3 regions of the Devosia sp. UYZn731 genome follow, and region 3 is predicted to be linked to each of the others. Evidence: predicted binding sites of a transcription regulator. Region 3 holds the regulator's gene; each other region holds the start of a gene.
What was found. Region 3 encodes LexA, which represses DNA repair genes until DNA is damaged. Its sites were predicted from a motif close to TGTTCNNNNTGTGTTCNG; they were not measured.
Positions count from the first base shown of each region.

Region 1: a site for LexA is predicted at 3,600-3,617, ahead of uvrA (excinuclease ABC subunit UvrA). Genes of this name have one in related genera too.
Region 2: a site for LexA is predicted at 2,211-2,228, ahead of ABIB57_RS08625 (ImuA family protein). Genes of this name have one in related genera too.

Region 1 covers NZ_JBEPOL010000001.1:129,650-135,672, forward strand. The annotation lists gene ABIB57_RS00585 (ABC transporter ATP-binding protein) at 1-216, shown strand, start outside; gene ABIB57_RS00590 (aldehyde dehydrogenase family protein) at 289-1,650, opposite strand; gene ssb (single-stranded DNA-binding protein) at 1,922-2,443, opposite strand; gene ABIB57_RS00600 (LysE family translocator) at 2,850-3,488, shown strand; gene uvrA (excinuclease ABC subunit UvrA) at 3,798-6,023, shown strand, end outside.
Region 2 covers NZ_JBEPOL010000003.1:146,505-152,527, reverse strand. The annotation lists gene ABIB57_RS08630 (Y-family DNA polymerase) at 1-1,491, opposite strand, end outside; gene ABIB57_RS08625 (ImuA family protein) at 1,376-2,185, opposite strand; gene ABIB57_RS08620 (tellurite resistance TerB family protein) at 2,426-2,866, shown strand; gene ABIB57_RS08615 (hypothetical protein) at 2,883-3,458, opposite strand; gene ppa (inorganic diphosphatase) at 3,577-4,110, shown strand; gene ABIB57_RS08605 (serine hydrolase) at 4,174-5,562, shown strand; gene ABIB57_RS08600 (chloramphenicol phosphotransferase CPT family protein) at 5,559-6,023, shown strand, end outside.
Region 3 covers NZ_JBEPOL010000002.1:172,954-178,976, reverse strand. The annotation lists gene trpC (indole-3-glycerol phosphate synthase TrpC) at 1-339, shown strand, start outside; gene moaC (cyclic pyranopterin monophosphate synthase MoaC) at 342-824, shown strand; gene ABIB57_RS05285 (molybdopterin molybdotransferase MoeA) at 821-2,029, shown strand; gene lexA (transcriptional repressor LexA) at 2,180-2,890, shown strand; gene ABIB57_RS05275 (hypothetical protein) at 2,890-3,225, shown strand; gene ABIB57_RS05270 (nuclear transport factor 2 family protein) at 3,246-4,037, shown strand; gene ABIB57_RS05265 (IlvD/Edd family dehydratase) at 4,144-5,970, opposite strand.

The DNA of each region.
Region 1 (6,023 bases), on a different contig from region 3:
CTCGATATCAGCGACAGCGGCCCGTGGAGCGGCACGGTGATCTATTCGGAGAACCTGGGCTCCGACAGTTTCATCTATATCGACATCGGCGCGACCGAGCCGCTGGTCCTGCGCCAGAACGGCAAGTCGTCGCGCACCCCCGGCGAAGTGCTGCGCTTCGGCCCACAAGGCCAGTCATTCCACTGCTTCGACGCCCAGGGCCAGCCACTCGCCTAAAGCCGAGAGCTACAAAGCCAGAGGCGCGGAACACCGGTTCCGCGCCTCTGGCTTTTGTCCGTCTGGCTGCAATTAGGCGCCTGTCCAGACCAGCTTGGCATTGGTCAGCTCGCGCGCGCCGAGCGGGCCCAGCTCACGTCCGAACCCCGAACCCTTGACGCCGCCGAAGGGCGCCCGCGGGTCCGAGCGCACGAAGTCGTTGACGAAGATGGCCCCTGCCTCCATCTGCCGGACCACGCGGCGAGCGCGCTCCGGGTCGCGCGTCCACACCGCGCCACCGAGACCGAAATCGGTGGCATTGGCTTGCGTGATCGCATCGGCCTCGCCCGTAAACGGGAACATCAGCGCCACCGGCCCGAAGAACTCCTCGCTGGCGATCGGCGCTGCCGGATCGACGCCGACGATCACCGTGGGCTCGAAGAAATTGCCCGACCCCGCCATGGCCTTGCCGCCCGCAATGATCCGTCCGCCCGCCGCCAGCGCATCGGCGATCTGCCGCGTGGTGGTTTCGACCAGATCGGCCTTGGCCAGCGGTCCCAGCTTGGTCGTCGGGTCCATCGGATCGCCGATCACCAGCGCCGATGCGGCCCTGGCGAAGGCAGCACAATAGGCCTCAAAGATCGGCGCGGCGATCAGGAAGCGCTTGGCGGCGATGCAGCTCTGCGCGTTGTTGGAAAAGCGCGACACGATGCCAAGGCTGACCGCCTTGTCGAAATCGGCATCCTCAAAGACGATGTAGGGATCGGAGCCGCCCAGCTCGAGCACGGCCTTCTTGCCATGCGCACCCGCGGCCTCGGCCACCGCGCGACCGGCCGCCGTGCTGCCTGTAACGGTCACGGCGCGAACGCGCGGATCGGCGATAATGCCCGACACGGCTTCGCGCCGTACGCGCAAGTTGGTGTAGAGACCGGCCGGGCCGCCGGCATCGCGCACCAGATCCTCGATCGCCTGCGCCGAGCCCTGCACCAGGTCGGCATGCTTGACCAGCACCACATTTCCGGCGATCGCCGCCGGAATAAAAAACCGCAGCACCTGCCAGAACGGCAAATTCCACGGCATGACGCCGAATATGGGCCCCATGGGCTCGTAGATAATGCTGCTGGGCGTGCCCGCGATGGGCTCCTCGGCAAGATAACGCGGCCCCGCCTCGGCAAAATGCCGCGCGCCTGTCGCCGCCTTGATGACCTCGCCCCGAGCCTCGCCGACCGGCTTGCCCATTTCCCCGGTGATCAGCGCGGCATAGTCGTCGGCACGCGCTTCGAGCAGTTCGGCCAGCCTCACCAGAAAGGCCGAACGCTCCTCCATCGTGGTCGCCGCCCAGGCGCGCCAGCCCGTCCAGGCCTGCTCCAGCAGGCGCTCCACTTCGGCCGGGGCGTGGGCGGAAAACTCCGCGCGCACCGCGCCGGTGGCCGGATTGATCGATTTGAACGTCATGGCCGCTCCTCCTTGGCAAACTAGCTGCTCTGCCCGGAGGATAACGGTGCCGGCAGGGTCCCCATAGCCCTTCGCACTGCCCGCGCCCAAAAACCGGACGCTCGGTCAAACCAGCCCAGTCCGCGTGTCAAACCGCGACCAGCTTCCGAGCAGGCAAAAAAGAACGCCCCACCCCTGCCTCGCAAACAGCGATAAGGATGGAGCGTCACTCTATGTCAAAAGCCCAATCACAAGGGCCTGTAGCTAAAAATCCAACGTCAGTCGGCCCGACCTAGAACGGGATATCGTCGTCCATGCCACCCGACTCGAAGGCCGGAGCATTGGAGGCCGGACGACGCGCGCCGCCACCGGAATTGCCGCCACCATTATTGTAGCCGCCTTCAGACGGGCGCGTGCCCCGGAAGCCGCCGCTATCGCCGCCGCCGGTGCTTTCACCTTCGCCACGACCGTCAAGCAGGGTCATGTTGGAGTTGAAGCCCTGCAGCACGATTTCGGTCGAATACTTGTCGGCGCCGCTCTGGTCCTGCCATTTGCGGGTCTGCAACTGGCCTTCGAGATAGACCTTGCTGCCCTTCTTCAGATAGCTCTCGGCGACGCGCGCCAAGCCTTCCGAGAAGATCACCACGCGGTGCCATTCGGTCTTTTCGCGGCGCTCGCCGGTGTTCTTGTCTTTCCAGTTTTCCGAGGTGGCGATCGACAGGTTTACCACCTTGCCGCCGCTCGGCAGGTTCCGAACTTCGGGATCGGCACCGAGATTGCCGACCAGGATCACCTTATTCACACTGCCTGCCATAACTCATTCCTTTCGATTCAGTCCCCGGGCCTGCTGCCGCGCGGGACGCTCACTTACATAGCGGCCGCCACTCTACTCCGCCGCGCCATCGGCCGCCCGCGCCTTAGCGCAGTTGTGAACAGGTGTCTTGCTCGCTCGTTGTTCTTGTTATGTTCCATATTTTGGGGATCGTCAAGATGGATGACGTCCAGCTGGAACCGGCTCCCTCCACACCGTCACCATCGGTGGTCCACGGGACGCCACACGGTCGCTGGGTTGCCTTGACAACCCCGGCACTGACGGCGGTTCCGAAACTCTCTCGCAGCGCAATGCCCAGGAATCCCCGCCCTGCTGACACAGCCTGTCAGCAGCGTCCCCTACTGCAGGATTCCGCCGACCGCTCGGCGCTTGCAGGGCTTGGGGATGCATGGCCTATTCGGATGCGTTGTGGATTTATCTTGTCCTGGTGTTCGGCATCATTGTGGTGCCGGGCATGGACATGTTGTTCGTGCTGGCCAATGCGCTGACCGGCGGTCGCCGCGCGGGCTTGGCCGCGACGGGCGGGATCATGGCCGGCGGCGTGGCGCATACCATTTTCGGGGCGACCGCCGTTGGCGTGCTGGCGCGATCGGCGCCGGGCCTGTTGTCGGCACTGGTGCTGGTCGGCGCCGCCTATATGGCCTGGATCGGCATCACGCTCATGCGCACATCGATCACCGTCGACGCGGTCGGCCGCGCCAATACACGCTCGCAATGGGTGGCGTTTCGGCAGGGCCTGGTGACTTGCCTGCTCAATCCCAAGGCCTACCTCTTCACCTTCAGCGTATTCCCGCAGTTCATCCGGCCGGAATACGGGCCGGTCTGGTCGCAAGGGCTGGTCATTGGCGTCATCACGGTGCTGATGCAGTTGACGATCTATGGCGGCTTGGCGCTTGCCGCCGGCAGGAGCCGCGACTTTCTGGTGGCAAGCCCACAGATAACCATCTGGATTGGCCGCGGCGCCGGTCTGCTGTTCTTGGTCGTTGCGGTGTTCACGGCCTGGCATGGCCTGGCGCAGGCCAAATGATGAAACGATGTGCAGTAACTATGCAGATGTTGCGGCAATGTTCCAATTTTGACTGTTCGGTCAATTGTGTTTGAATGAAGGCAGGAACCTGGGCTTGACCGAATCCGCATTTGTTCCTTTTATGTTCCGAATCCTGGGCGGCCGATGTTCTCCTACACGGCATGGTGACGACGACCATCCGCCGACCAGCCGAAGTGGAACTTGCAAGATGCATGCCTTGTTCTTATTTCTGCGGCTTACCCCGCTCGCCATACCCTATTATATCTGCCGAGGCGCTCTCCTGTGTGCGCCCGAGCCATGGATACGATCATGACGCCAAAGCCCAGCCAGAACCGCGAAATCATCGTCCGTGGGGCGCGCGAGCATAATCTCAAAGGCATCGACGTGCGCTTGCCGCGCGACAGCCTGATCGTGATGACCGGGCTGAGCGGGTCCGGCAAGTCGTCGCTGGCGTTCGACACCATCTATGCCGAGGGCCAACGCCGCTATGTCGAGAGCCTGTCCGCCTATGCGCGGCAGTTCCTCGAAATGATGCAGAAGCCCGATGTCGAGCATATCGAAGGGCTGTCCCCTGCGATTTCCATCGAGCAGAAAACCACCTCGCGCAATCCGCGCTCGACGGTGGGCACGGTCACCGAAATCTATGACTACCTGCGCCTGATGTTCGCCCGCGTCGGCATTCCCTATTCGCCTGCGACCGGCCTGCCGATCGAAAGCCAGACCGTGTCGCAGATGATCGACAAGGTCATGGAGCTGCCCGAGGGCACGCGCCTGTTCCTGCTGGCGCCGATGGTGCGCGGCCGCAAGGGCGAGTACAAAAAGGAACTGGCCGACCTGATGCGCAAGGGCTTTCAGCGCGTCAAGATCGACGGGGAATATTACGAGATCGAGGAGGCTCCCGTCCTCGACAAGAAGCTCAAGCATGATCTCGAGGTGGTGGTCGATCGTATCGTTGTCGGTCCCGATATTTCCGGCCGCCTGGCGGAAAGCTTCGAGACGGCGCTGAAGCTGGCCGATGGCATTGCCCTGATCGAATTCGCCGATGAAAAGGCCGAGGACGGCACGCAGCGCCAGGTCACGTTCTCGGAAAAATTCGCCTGCCCCGTTTCCGGCTTCACCATTGCCGAAATCGAGCCGCGGCTGTTCTCGTTCAATAATCCATTTGGCGCCTGCCCGGTTTGCGATGGCCTGGGCACCGAGCAGAAGATAGATCCCAACCAGATCGTTCCCGATGCCAGCCTGTCGCTGCGCGACGGGGCCATCCTGCCATGGTCCAAGACTTCGGCGCCGTATTACCTGCAAACGCTCGATGCGGTGGCCAAGCATTTTGGCGCTTCGACCGGCACCGCCTGGAACGAACTGCCGTTCGAAGTTCAGCACGCCGTGCTCTATGGCACCGGCAAGGAAGCGGTCAATTTCGTCTATGACGATGGTTTGCGGCAGTACAAGACCTCCAAGCCCTTCGAGGGCGTGATCGGCAATCTGGACCGGCGCTACAAGGAGACCGAAAGCGCCGGCATGCGCGAAGAGATCGAAAAGTACATGTCGCAGGCGCCGTGCGCGGGTTGTGGTGGCTATCGGCTGAAGCCGGAAACGCTTGCGGTCAAAATCGATGGCCTGCATATCGGCCAGGTCACCGAAAAATCCATCCGGGCGACGTCGGAATGGTTCGAGACGCTGAACGCCAAGCTCAACGACAACCAGCGGCAGATCGGCGAACGCATCTTCAAGGAGATCCGCGAGCGCCTGAACTTCCTCAACGATGTGGGGCTCGATTATCTTACGCTGGCGCGCAATTCCGGCTCGCTGTCGGGCGGCGAAAGCCAGCGCATTCGCCTCGCCAGCCAGATCGGCTCGGGCCTCACCGGCGTGCTGTACGTGCTCGACGAGCCCTCCATCGGCCTGCATCAGCGCGATAACGCCCGCCTGCTCGATACGCTGCGGCGGCTGCGCGACATCGGCAATACGGTGATCGTTGTCGAGCATGACGAAGACGCCATCATGACCGCCGACTATGTGGTCGATATCGGCCCCGGTGCCGGTGTGCATGGCGGCCATATCGTCGCTGAAGGCACGCCCGAGGATATCCTCAAGAGTCCCGATAGCCTGACCGGCCAGTATCTCAGCGGCCGCATGGGCATTCCGATTCCGGCCGAGCGACGCAAGGCCAAAAAGGGCAAGGCTTTGAGCCTGAAGGGCGCGACCGGCAACAATCTCAAGAATGTTTCCGTCGATGTGCCGCTGGGCATGTTCGTGGCCATCACGGGCGTTTCCGGTGGCGGCAAGTCGACGCTGATGATCGACACCATGTACACGGCCATTGCGCGCCGCCTGAACGGCGCACGCGTCATGCCGGCGCCGCACGAGTCGCTGACCGGCCTCGAATTCCTCGACAAGGTCATCGATATCGACCAGAGCCCGATCGGGCGCACCCCGCGCTCCAACCCCGCCACCTATACGGGCGCTTTTACGCCCTTGCGCGAATGGTTTGCCGGCCTGCCCGAGTCCAAGCAGCGCGGCTATGGGCCGGGCCGG
Region 2 (6,023 bases), on a different contig from region 3:
CAGCTCTTGCGGCGTGGCGGGAGGAACCAGCACGAGACGCTGGCCACTACGCCACCATTCGGCATTGAGCCGCTCTGGCCCCTCGGCTTTGACAAACCTGTAGCTCACCCGTCGCCAGGTCATTGCCATGGGCGGGCCGTCAGGCACTTCGGCGGTAATGCCGATGGGTTCCGGCATAGGCAGCAACCGTAAAGGGCGCTCCTGTTCGGGATCGGGCATGGAAGCTGGATTATCGGCGCTCCGCGCAATCACCGGTTCAAGCCGCACCGCACGCTCGGGAATATGAGTATCGACGAATGCACTGCGCACCACTGAAAACATGCCCAGCCGACTGCTCATGCGATCGTAGAGACGACCCAGATCCGTGCCATCCTGTCGGGAAAATGCACCCAGCTGGCTGGCTTCCAGCGGCGACACCGAGCTGGCCGCCAGACGGATCATGTCGATACCGAAGCCGGCGTCGTATTCGCCCTGCAAGCGCTCCGCGCGATTTGCGAACAGCCGCGCAATATGCCCAGGCTCGCGGGTCGGACTGCCGGCATTGACCGAGAGGGTCATGACCTTGTGATCAACCCGATAAAGGAACAGGTGAAACGCCTGCGCGCCAAGCCCCTCGCTTTCAAGTCTTATCCCAAGCTGAATGCCCAGGTCATGCGTGGTCATCAGCACGTCGTCCATGAGTCCGATCGGATCGGGAAATTTCCGTTCGGCATAGCGCTCGGCAATCGGCAGGCGCGGGGTCATGCGCTCTTCGAGATAGCCATAGGCTTGGTCGATGCGCATGATCAGCGAGGCCCCGAACCGCGCCTGCAGGCCCTTGCGGTCGCGGCCACGCAACTGGCCGATCTGCTTGAGCCCCATCTGGGTCAACCCGGCTATCTGCATCGGCAGCAGACGCAGGGCTGCGACCGAGAGGCCATCGAGCAGGCTCCCCGTCTGATCGGCCGCGACCACGCGGTTAGGAGCGAAATGGCTGGCGGCCCAGGCGGCTCCGATGGTGGAGGCCACGGCACCGTCAGCCGCATAGCCCAATTGGCGCAAACGCAGGACCATCGTGCGCAACATGGCCAGTTCGCTCCCGAACAGGTGGGACACTCCGGTGATGTCGAGCACCAGATCCCCATAGGCATTCATGTCGTTCATCACCGCCACCAGCGGGCTGGCATTGGAGTGCCAATCGGCAAAAATGCCGAACGCCGCTTCCAGCAGCGGCAGATCGATTTCACGCGCAGTCAGATCCGGCACCATGGCATGGGCATCAGCCAGGTTCTGCCCAATATAAAGCATTTGTGCCGCCGCCAGCCGATCCACCGCCGCCAACCGCAACCCGCCTTTTATCCGCTCGTACAACGCCAATGGACCGGTCAGGCTAGGCTCAGCCCGCTTCAGATAATCGGTCGGCCAGGTCGGCAAATAGATCGCCAGGTAGCGACGGTCGCTCAACAGGCTGGGCTGGACGTCTTTCCCTGTCATCGACGATGTGAAAGCCATTTTCCGTCCACTCCAGCAGCCATTCCTGGTTTTGCCTGTCGCCGATAACGCCCCGTTCCAGCCGGGCTCGCCATCGCGTTTCGCCCGGCGCGCGGGCATCGAATTGCGTGGTAGCGCTCAAGGCGGGCACCAGGTGCCAGCGCAACTGGGCTGCGCTGGCCTCGCGCCAGGCGCCATAGCGCAGCAGGAACAGTGACGTGCCGCCGGCATCGGCGCGCAGGCTAAGGCGGCGGCTGGCGGTGAAATCGAGCACTTTGGGATGGCCCGCAATATCGGCGATCACCGCCGCCACCGCCCCACAGGCCAAAGCCTCCTCGACCGCCCACAGCAGCTCGACGATATTGGCCGGCCGGATCAACACCAGCGCATCGGGATCGAACCCGAAGGTGGCCAGCCCCGGCCCATAGGGCAGGCCCATTTCCTGGGCCTCGGCCAGCATCTGCAGATAGATCACCGCGCGACGCACGGGCGTCAGCAGGCTGCGCGCCTGCCCCAGGGCAAACCCCAGCAGCGCCGCAGTGTTGCGCCGCTCATCGGCAAACACTTCCTGCACCAGGCCGGGCGCCGGCACGATGAACTGATCGGGCGCATGGGCTTGCGTGCTGACCGGATCGCTCAGCACCGGCCGGCGCTCGATATTGGCGATGCTGGCGCGCAGCGCCGCCAGCCGTTCCTGTTTTGCAAGGCCGCTCATGGAGCCAACCTTTCTGTTGCTCGTTAAGAACAAACAGTGAACACTGGAGTCAGCTCAAGAGTCAAGCTGACTCTTTTCAGCACGTTCAAGTGTGGCGGCCCGGCATCAGCCGTGCACAAGACCGCGCAATGCCGAGGACGTGTTCTTGAGAGAATCCGGGACGCTGTCTATCGTGCTTTGGCCTGCCTCCCGGCGTGCTCCATCTTCTGTCGTTTCGCGCTCCTCAAGGAGGCTTTTGCCGTGTTCGAGGCCATTACCCGTCTGTTCCAAAAGCCGGATGACGCGCTCTCCGTCCACGACCCAAAGCTGGCCGTGGCGGCACTGCTGGTGCATCTGGCGGCTGTCGATGGGCAGGTCAAGGACGAGGAACGCAAGGCCATCAAGGGCGCGCTGCAGGATCATTACGATCTCGACGAAGCCGCGGTCGACCGGCTGGTCAAGGAAGCTTCCTTGCGCGACGCCGAATCGGTGGATTTCTACAAATTCACCTCGACCCTGTCTTCGCTGGACAACGCGGACCGCATCGAGATCATCGCCATGATGTGGACCGTGGTGTTTGCCGACAAGGACAATCACGAACTCGAGGACAACATGGTCTGGCGCATTGCCGAACTGATCGGCGTTTCGGCGCGCGACCGCACCGTGCTGCGCAACCAGATCGGCAAGGGCCGCAAGGCCTGAGCCAGCCGCGCTCGGCTCAATCCCGTACTTCCCAGGCGGTGAACTTGCCGATGATGTCCACCTTGTCATTGACGCAGTCGAACTTGCCGGCCTTGTCGGCGGCCTGCCGCGCCAGCTCGTTGGCATTGGGATTGGCCAGCGCATCGATATAGGCGATGTGGCAGGTCTGGCCCTCGAGCAATTGGGTCACCACCAGCACCTCGTTGGTTTCTTTGTAGGTTTCCTGGTTCTGGGTAAAATAGCGCACGATGGTCGCCACCGGCAGCCAGCCGCCCGATTCATTGCTGAGCCGCCATTCCAGCTTCGGCCCCAGGTGATTGAACGGCCCCATCGACTGCCCGAAGCCCGGCTCCTTCTGGATGTTGAAGCCATAGTTGAGCGCGAAGCGCAGATCGCCTTCCGTCACTTGCAGCGGATAACCCTTGTAGCCGGGGCAGGCCCAGCTGGCCCCGAAATCGTCGGCGTCGAGCACGAGGCATTGATCCAGATTGATATCCGTATAGGCGCTGTTGAAGCCGGCGAAGGCAGGTTGTGCCACGCCGAACGCGCCGGCCAGAGCCAGCATGGGAAGCCACCAAAAAGTCTTCGTCATAGTCTCGTCTCCTCACGCGCATATCGGTATCGTGGGCAATATGGCTTGCTTTTGGGGCGCACCCTAGGCAGAACGCCGCCAGACTGCCGCCCTCCGCATGAACGAGACCTGACAGATCATGAACATCGACGCCATTCCGACCGGCAAGAACCCGCCCGACGACCTCAACGTCATCATCGAAGTGCCGATGGGTGGCGAGCCGATCAAGTACGAGATCGACAAAGCCTCTGGCGCGCTGTTCGTCGACCGTTTCCTCTATACGCCGATGCGTTACCCCGGCAATTACGGCTTCGTGCCCCACACGCTGTGCGGCGACGGTGATCCGCTCGACGTCATCGTGATGAATTCGCGGCCACTGGTCCCCGGTGCCGTGGTGCGCTGCCGTCCCTTCGGCGTGCTGTTCATGGAAGACGATGGCGGGCAGGATGAAAAAATCCTCGCCGTGCCGGTCTCCAAGCTCACCGCCATGTATGACCACATCAAGGATCTGGGCGACATGCAGGCCATCCAGGTCGAGCGGGTGAAGCACTTCTTCACCCATTACAAGGATCTGGAGCCCGGCAAGTGGGCCAAGATTTCCCATGTCGGGGGCTATGAGGACGCCAAGAAGGTGATCCTCGAATCGATCGAAATGGCCAACAAGGCCAAGTAGGGCTTCGAACCCGTCGTAGACCTGAGGCATTGTGTGCACAACGCCATGCCTTGGGAGCCCATCATGAAAACCAGCATTGCTGCGGTAATCGGCTTGCTGTTGGTCCCCTATCTTGCCATGGCGCAAGCGCCGGAGGATCAAGCCATGCCCGATAATGCCGCAATCATGCAAATTCTGGCCGACCGGATCGACCGCGACCAGCAAGGCGTCGGCATGGCGACAAGCCTGGTCGAAGGCAGCCTCCCCCGCTTTGTCGCGCATGGCAGCCTCGCGGCGGGCAAGGCGCCGGTCGATGAACACACGCTATTCGAAATCGGCTCGATCACCAAAATTTTCACCAATCTACTGCTGGCCGATATGGTGCTGCGCGGCGGCATGACGCTTGACGACCCGGTGGTCGACTATCTGCCCGCGGACACGGTCATCCCGGAGCGTGGCGGCAAGCAGATCACCCTGTTCGATCTGGCGACCCACAGCTCCGGCCTGCCGCGCATGCCGACCAATTTTTCGCCTGCCGATCAGGCCAATCCCTATCCCGATTACGGTGCCGACCAGCTCTACAGCTTCCTTGCCGGTTACGCGCTGCCGCGCGATATCGGCACCCAGTTCGAATATTCCAATCTCGGCACCGCGCTGCTCGGTCAGGCGATCGTCACCACGTCCGGCATAGACTACGCCAGCCTGGTGCGCACCCGCATTCTCGAGCCGCTGGGCATGACCGATACGACGATGACTCTCACGCCGGAACAGACAACTCGCTTCGCCACCGGCCACGACAGGCAACTGGAAGCCACCTCGCATTGGGATTTCGATGTCTTTGCACCGGCCGGCGCTTATCGGTCCAGCGCTGCCGACATGGCCAAATTTGTCGCCGCCGCCAGCGGAACGGTCCCCACGCCACTGGACGCCGCCTTCGCGCTGATGCTGGCTCAAACCCGCCCGGTGGACACAGGCGCGACAATCGGCCTGGGCTGGCTGATCCGCGACCACGACGGCCACCAAATCGTCTGGCACAACGGCGGCACTGGCGGCTTCCGCAGCTTTATCGGCTTTGATAGGGCCAGCAAATCCAGCGTGGTGGTACTGTCCAACACCGCAACCGACAGGGGCGTCGATGATATCGGCATGTACATGATCAATGCCGACCTGCCGCTTGCGGCGCAGCCCAAACTTCGTCTCGCCGTCGATCTTGACCCCGCCTCGCTCGACAATTATGTCGGCGATTACGCGCTGAGTCCGGACTTCGTCCTCGCCGTCACTGGTGAAAATGGCAGCCTGTTCGTGCAGGCCACGAATCAGCCCAAAAACCAGGTGTTCTTCGAAGGCGACCATAATTTTTTCTACAAGGTTGTCGACGCGCAATTGAGCTTCACCATGGGGCCGGATGGCAAGGCCACCAGCGTGGTCCTGCATCAAAACGGTCAGGACATTCCGGGGCCGCGACAGAAATGATCAGTTCCGGCCAGATCGTCATTCTAAACGGTGCGCCGAGGGCGGGGAAATCTTCGATCGCCGCCGCCATCCAGGCCAGCCTGAACGGCACCTGGATCAATCTGGGCGTCGACACCTATGCCAAGGCGACACCGCCGCAATTGATGCCCGGCATCGGCTTGCGACCGGGTGGCGAACGGCCGGACCTCGAGGCTTTCGTTCCGATTCTGTATGCGGCGCTCTATGACAGCATCGCGGCTCATGCCCGACTGGGGCTGAATGTCGTCGCCGATTTTGGCCATCACGACGATTATTCCCGTCCCCTCCGCATCCTGCCCGATTGCGCCCGGCGGCTGGCCGGACTGAATGTGCTGTTCGTGGGCGTATTTTGCCCCCTCGATGTCATCATGGCCCGCCGCAACGCCAATCCGCAGAACGGCCTTTATGCTACTGGCGAAACGCCGCCGCCCCCGGTGCTGCGC
Region 3 (6,023 bases):
CTCGACGCCGCAGAGGAATGGGGCATGGACGCGCTGGTCGAAGTGCACGACCAGCTCGAGCTGGACCGGGCGCTGGCGCTGGACGCCGAATTCATCGGTATCAACAATCGCAACCTGCGCACCTTCGAAACCCGTCTGGAGACCTCGATCGACCTGGCCGCCGGCGTGCCGCCCGGCAAGGTGCTGGTCAGCGAAAGCGGCATTCTCAGCCACGACGATGTGCGCAAGCTGGACGAAGCCAGCGGCATCGGCACCTTCCTCGTCGGCGAAAGCCTGATGCGCCAGGACGATGTGGTGGCCGCCACGCGCGCCCTGCTCATGGGCACCGTGAGCGCATAGGCATGGCACAAGGCGGCCTCACGCATCTCAACGCCAAAGGCGAAGCCCACATCGTCGATATCGGCGACAAGGCGGCCACCCGGCGCCGGGCGGTGGCCCAGGCTCGAATCATCGCCGAACCTGCCACGGTAGCGGCGATTATGGGCGGCTCCCTCAAGAAGGGCGATGCGCTCGCTGTGGCCCGTATTGCCGGCATCATGGCCGCCAAAAGGACCTCGGATCTGATCCCCCTCTGCCATCCGATTCCGCTGACCAAGGTCAGCGTCGACATTGAGGCTGAGAGCGCGACGGTGATCGTCGTGCACGCCACCGCAGAAACCACAGCGCAAACCGGCGTAGAGATGGAAGCGCTGGTCGCCGCCTCCACCGCGGCGCTGACGCTCTACGACATGGCCAAGGCCATCGACCGGGCCATGGTTGTCACCGATATCTGCGTGCTGGAAAAATCGGGCGGCAAATCCGGCGATTTCGTGCGCACGCCATGAGCCTGCTGCCCGTCGAAGACGCGATTGCCGCGATTCTGAAGCGCGTGCCCGAGGCGCAGGCCGAAACAGTCCCCCTACACGATGCCGCCGGCCGGGTCTTGGCCGCGCCGATCGTCGCCAACCACAGCCAGCCCCCGTTCAACGCTAGCGCCATGGATGGCTATGCGGTGCGGGCGCAGGACGCCGTGCCGGGGCGGAGCCTGGCCATCATCGGCATGTCGCAAGCCGGCGCGGGCTTTGCCGGCCCCGTTGGCGAAGGCCAATGCGTGCGCATCTTCACCGGCGCGCCCGTCCCTGCCGGCGCCGATGCGGTCATCATGCAGGAAGAGGCGACGGTAACCGGCCACACAGTGCAGTTCGCCGAGCAGCCCAAACCCGGCCGCAGCATTCGTCCAATCGGCAATGACTTTGCCACTGGCCAGGTTCTGGTCGCCGCCGGCACGCGCCTCGCTGCACTGCAACTGGCCGTCGCGGCAGCAGCGAATGTCCCTGCCCTCGCGGTCAACCGCCGACCGAAAATTGCCCTTCTAGCGACGGGCGATGAACTGGTCGTGCCCGGCACGCCGCTGGGCCCAGACCAGATCGTTTCGTCCAACAGCTACGGCCTAAGTCCCCTGCTGGCGCCCTACTCCGAAACCGTCACCGACCACGGTATTGTCGGCGATGACCGGGCGGCGCTGACGGCGACGCTGGAAGCCATCTTCGCCAGCGAGCCTGACATCGTCGTCACCACCGGCGGCGCCAGTGTCGGCGACCACGATATTGTGCAGGAAATCCTCCTGTCGCTCGGCGTGACGCTGGATTTCTGGCGCATCAACATGCGGCCGGGCAAGCCGCTGATGTTCGGCACGCGCGGTAAGACGCTGATCTTCGGCCTGCCGGGGAACCCCGTCTCGGCGCTGGTTACCGCCACAATTTTTATCAAGCCGGCACTCCGGCTGTGGCAGGGCCACGCCGAATCCGCTGGTCAGCTCTGGCATCTGCCGCTGGCCGTCCCGACCCCGCCCAATACCGCGCGCCGCCATTTCATGCGCGCGCGCGTCGTGCATGGGCCCAGTGGGACGGCATTGATGCCGATCTCGGAGGTCGACAGCGGCCATACCTCGTCGCTGGCGCGGGCGGACATGCTCATCGTGCAACCAGAACATGATCCGGGTCGGCCGGCCGGTACTGTGGTCGAGGCCATCAGTATCGACGCGTTCTAGGCTGAAATAAAACCGCATAGGTCGCGCGACGAAGCGCCGTTTGCTTGCAAAGGCGGAAATTACGCCGGCAATGCATTGGGATATTGCAGAACATAACTGGAACACGTATCATCGTTCAGTCTTTGTTCCGATTCCCGACCGAGGGGCCCAATGCTAACGCGCAAACAACACGAGCTGCTGATGTTCATCCATGAGCGGATGAAGGAGAGCGGTATTCCGCCATCGTTCGACGAGATGAAGGATGCGCTCGATCTGGCATCCAAGTCGGGCATTCACCGGTTGATCACAGCGTTGGAGGAGCGCGGTTTCATTCGCCGCCTGCCCAATCGGGCGCGCGCACTCGAAGTGGTCAAGCTGCCCGATTCGATGAACCCGTCCCTCGGCGGGCGCAAGTCGCGCTTCGAGCCGAGCGTGATCGAGGGCAATCTGGGCAAGGTGGCGTCCCCCCCGATGCGCGGTTCGGTTGAAGATTACGCGCGTCCCATTTCGGTTCCGGTTATGGGCCGTATCGCGGCCGGTACGCCGATCTCGGCGATCGAAAGCCACACCCACACCATCTCTGTACCGCCCGAAATGTTGGGCGCAGGCGAACATTACGCACTCGAAGTGCGCGGCGATTCGATGATCGAGGCCGGCATTTTCGATGGCGATACCGTCCTGATCCGCAAGCAGGACTCAGCGGGAACCGGCGAAATCATCGTGGCTCTTGTTGATGACGAGGAAGCCACCCTCAAGCGCCTGCGCCGCAAGGGCAATACCATCGCGCTGGAAGCCGCCAACCCGGCCTATGAAACGCGCATTTTCGGACCTGATCGCGTCAAGGTCCAGGGCCGCCTGGTCGGGTTGCTGAGGAAATACTGATGCGGCTCACCCTGCTTTTGGCGCTTGGCCTGTTGTCGCTCGGCAACGGCGCGACGTTCGCTCAAGAAGCGAGCGTCAAGGAGACCCGCTGCTGGGTGGGAAATGTGACGTTTTCGGCAGGTGTGGGCATCAATGCGGGCAATGGCACCGCAGTCTGCAATGCCGGAACCGGCTGGGCGGAAGCGAAGGCCGATACGCCCGTAGCGGGTTGCCTGCTCGAAGGCAAGTTGTCGTCCGCGGGCGCTATCGTCGGCATTCGCAACAATGACAGCATGCTGCTGCAATGCGACGTCACCGGCCGCTGGGTAACGCTGGAGACTGCGGCCAAGGAGTAAAAGCTCATGCGTGGGGTTTGATGGCGAAGAACTTGGTCGAGAAAGTTTGTCCGGTCATTTTCCGAGGCGTAGGGGACGCAAGGGAGATCCTGGTGTTCAGGCACCCCCTGGCCGGTGTTCAACTGGTCAAGGGGACACGAGAGGCGGGCGAGTCTGTTATTGCTGGTGCTTTGCGCGAGCTGGCGGAGGAAGCAGGGATTGTCGAGGATGTGACTGGTGTGGTGCTCTGCTCCAGTTCGGCCATTGCGCTGGGGCAGCTCTGGCACTTTGTGCTGGTGGAGACGGCGGATCTGCCGGAGCACTGGGCGTTTGACACATTAGACGATGGTGGGCATCGATTTGAATTTTTCTGGTGTACTCTGGATGCAACGCCAGAGCGGGAGTGGCACCCCGACTTCGTACGTGCCCTGAAACTGGTACGGGACGCCATAGTCAGCAACGGCGTGGAGGCGGCGAAGACGCTGTCGCGCTATGCCGAGCTTATCAACAATCACAGCTTTGACGACGTCGCTCCGCTGATCGCGCCGGAGGCGGTGTTTTGGTTCGGCGATGGTTCGCATGCCGGGCTGTCCGCCATTCGTTCTGCCTTTGAGGGCACGTGGCGCAATCTGACCGGCGAAATCTACTGGCTGGAAGACGTGCGCTGGATCGCTCAGGGCGATTATGCCGCCGCTTGCCTCTACCGCTTTCATTGGCAGGCAACGGGGTCCGGTGAATGCCGTGAGGGTTCGGGGCGGGGGACCAGCGTCTTCGTTCGACGCCCCGAAGGTTGGAAGATTATCCACGAGCATTTGAGCGCCCTGCCCGCTTGAGAGGCGGTATTTGGAACCCTAAGTGCTGATTGTCGGCAGCCAGTGCGACTGAGCGTATAGAAGGCCCGCCATCATCTGGCGGGCCTTCTGCGTTTGATGATTTAGCCTAGTGGTTGTCGCGCGGAATGCCTTCGGTCTGGGCGATGCGCTGGTACTTTTCGGCGGGCTTGAGGATGGCGCCGTCGCCGAGCTGGCCGACGATGCCGCGCTGGATTTCCTGCCATGGTGTCTGGTGCTTGGGATACTTATAGCCGCCCATCGACTCTAGATCGGCGCGACGCTTGGCGATTTCCTCGTCGGCGATCAGGATATTGGCAGAGCCCTTATTGAGGTCGATCCGTACCCGGTCGCCGGTGCGCAGGATGGCGAGATTGCCGCCAGCGGCCGCTTCGGGGGACGCATTGAGAATCGAGGGCGACCCCGAAGTGCCGGACTGGCGGCCGTCACCGATACAGGCCAGGGCGGTAATGCCCTTCTTGATCAGGTAGTTGGGCGGCCGCATGTTGACGACTTCCGCCGCTCCCGGATAGCCGATTGGGCCAGCGCCGCGCATGAACAGCAGGGTATGCTCGTCGATCTCGAGCGAGGGATCGTCGATGCGGTGGTGATAATCCTCAGGACCATCGAACACTACGGCCTTGCCCTCGAACATGCCGGGATGTTCGGGATTGGTCAGGTAACGGTCGCGGAACTCGGTCGAGATCACGCTGGTCTTCATGATCGCGTTGTCGAACAGATTGCCGCGCAGCAAGAGGAAGCCGGCCTCGGTCTTGAGTGGGTTGTCGAAGTGGCGGATGACCTTATCGTCCTGGATAACCGTGTTGCGGCAGTTCTCGCCAATCGACTTACCGTTGACGGTCGGCGCGTTCTCGCGGATCAGCCCCTGGCTCATCAGCTCGTTGACCACCGCCGGCACGCCGCCGGCATGGTAGAAGTCCTCGCCCAGATACTCGCCGGCCGGCTGCAGATTGACCAGGAGCGGCACCTTGTGGCCATAGGTCTGGAAATCCTGCAGTTCCAGTTCCACGCCGATATGCTTGGCGATGGCCTGGATGTGGATCGGCGCATTGGTCGAACCGCCGATGGCCGAATTGACCACGATGGTGTTGATGAAATTATCTTTGGTCAGGATGTCCGAGGGCTTCAGATCTTCACGGACCATATCGACGATGCGCTTGCCGGTGCGATAGGCCATTTCCTGGCGGTCACGATAGGGCGCCGGGATGGCGGCCGAACCGGGCAATTGCATGCCCAGCGACTCGGCCAGCGAATTCATGGTCGAGGCCGTGCCCATGGTGTTGCAATATCCGGTCGACGGGGCCGAGGACGCCACCAGTTCGATGAACTGCGCGTAGTCGATTTCGCCGGCCGCCATCATCTGGCGAGCCTTCCAGACGATGGTGCCCGAACCGGTGCGCTCACCCTTGTGCCAGCCATTGAGCATGGGGCCGACCGACAGCGCGATTGCCGGGATATTGACGGTAGCGGCGCCCATCAGCATGGCCGGGGTCGTCTTGTCACAGCCGATGGTCAACACCACGCCGTCAAGCGGGTAACCGTAGAGCACCTCGACAAGGCCGAGATAGGCCAGGTTGCGATCGAGGCCAGCGGTCGGACGCTTGCCGGTTTCCTGGATCGGATGCACGGGAAACTCAATGGCGATGCCGCCGGCTTCGCGGATGCCTTCGCGGACGCGCTCGGCCAGCACGATGTGGTGACGGTTGCACGGCGACAGGTCGGAGCCGGTCTGGGCGATGCCGATAATCGGCTTATTGGACTGCAGTTCTTCGCGCGACACGCCAAAGTTCATGTAGCGCTCGAGATAGAGCGCGGTCATGTCTGGATTGTCCGGATTGTCGAACCAGGCGCGCGAGCGCAACTTCTTGGCTGCGCCCTGCCCGTTGCCCGGACCGCCGCTGGTGTCTGCCGTCATTTTCTGTTCCTCATGTCCGCGATTTGACGCCGCGGTTACGTGCCTCAACATTT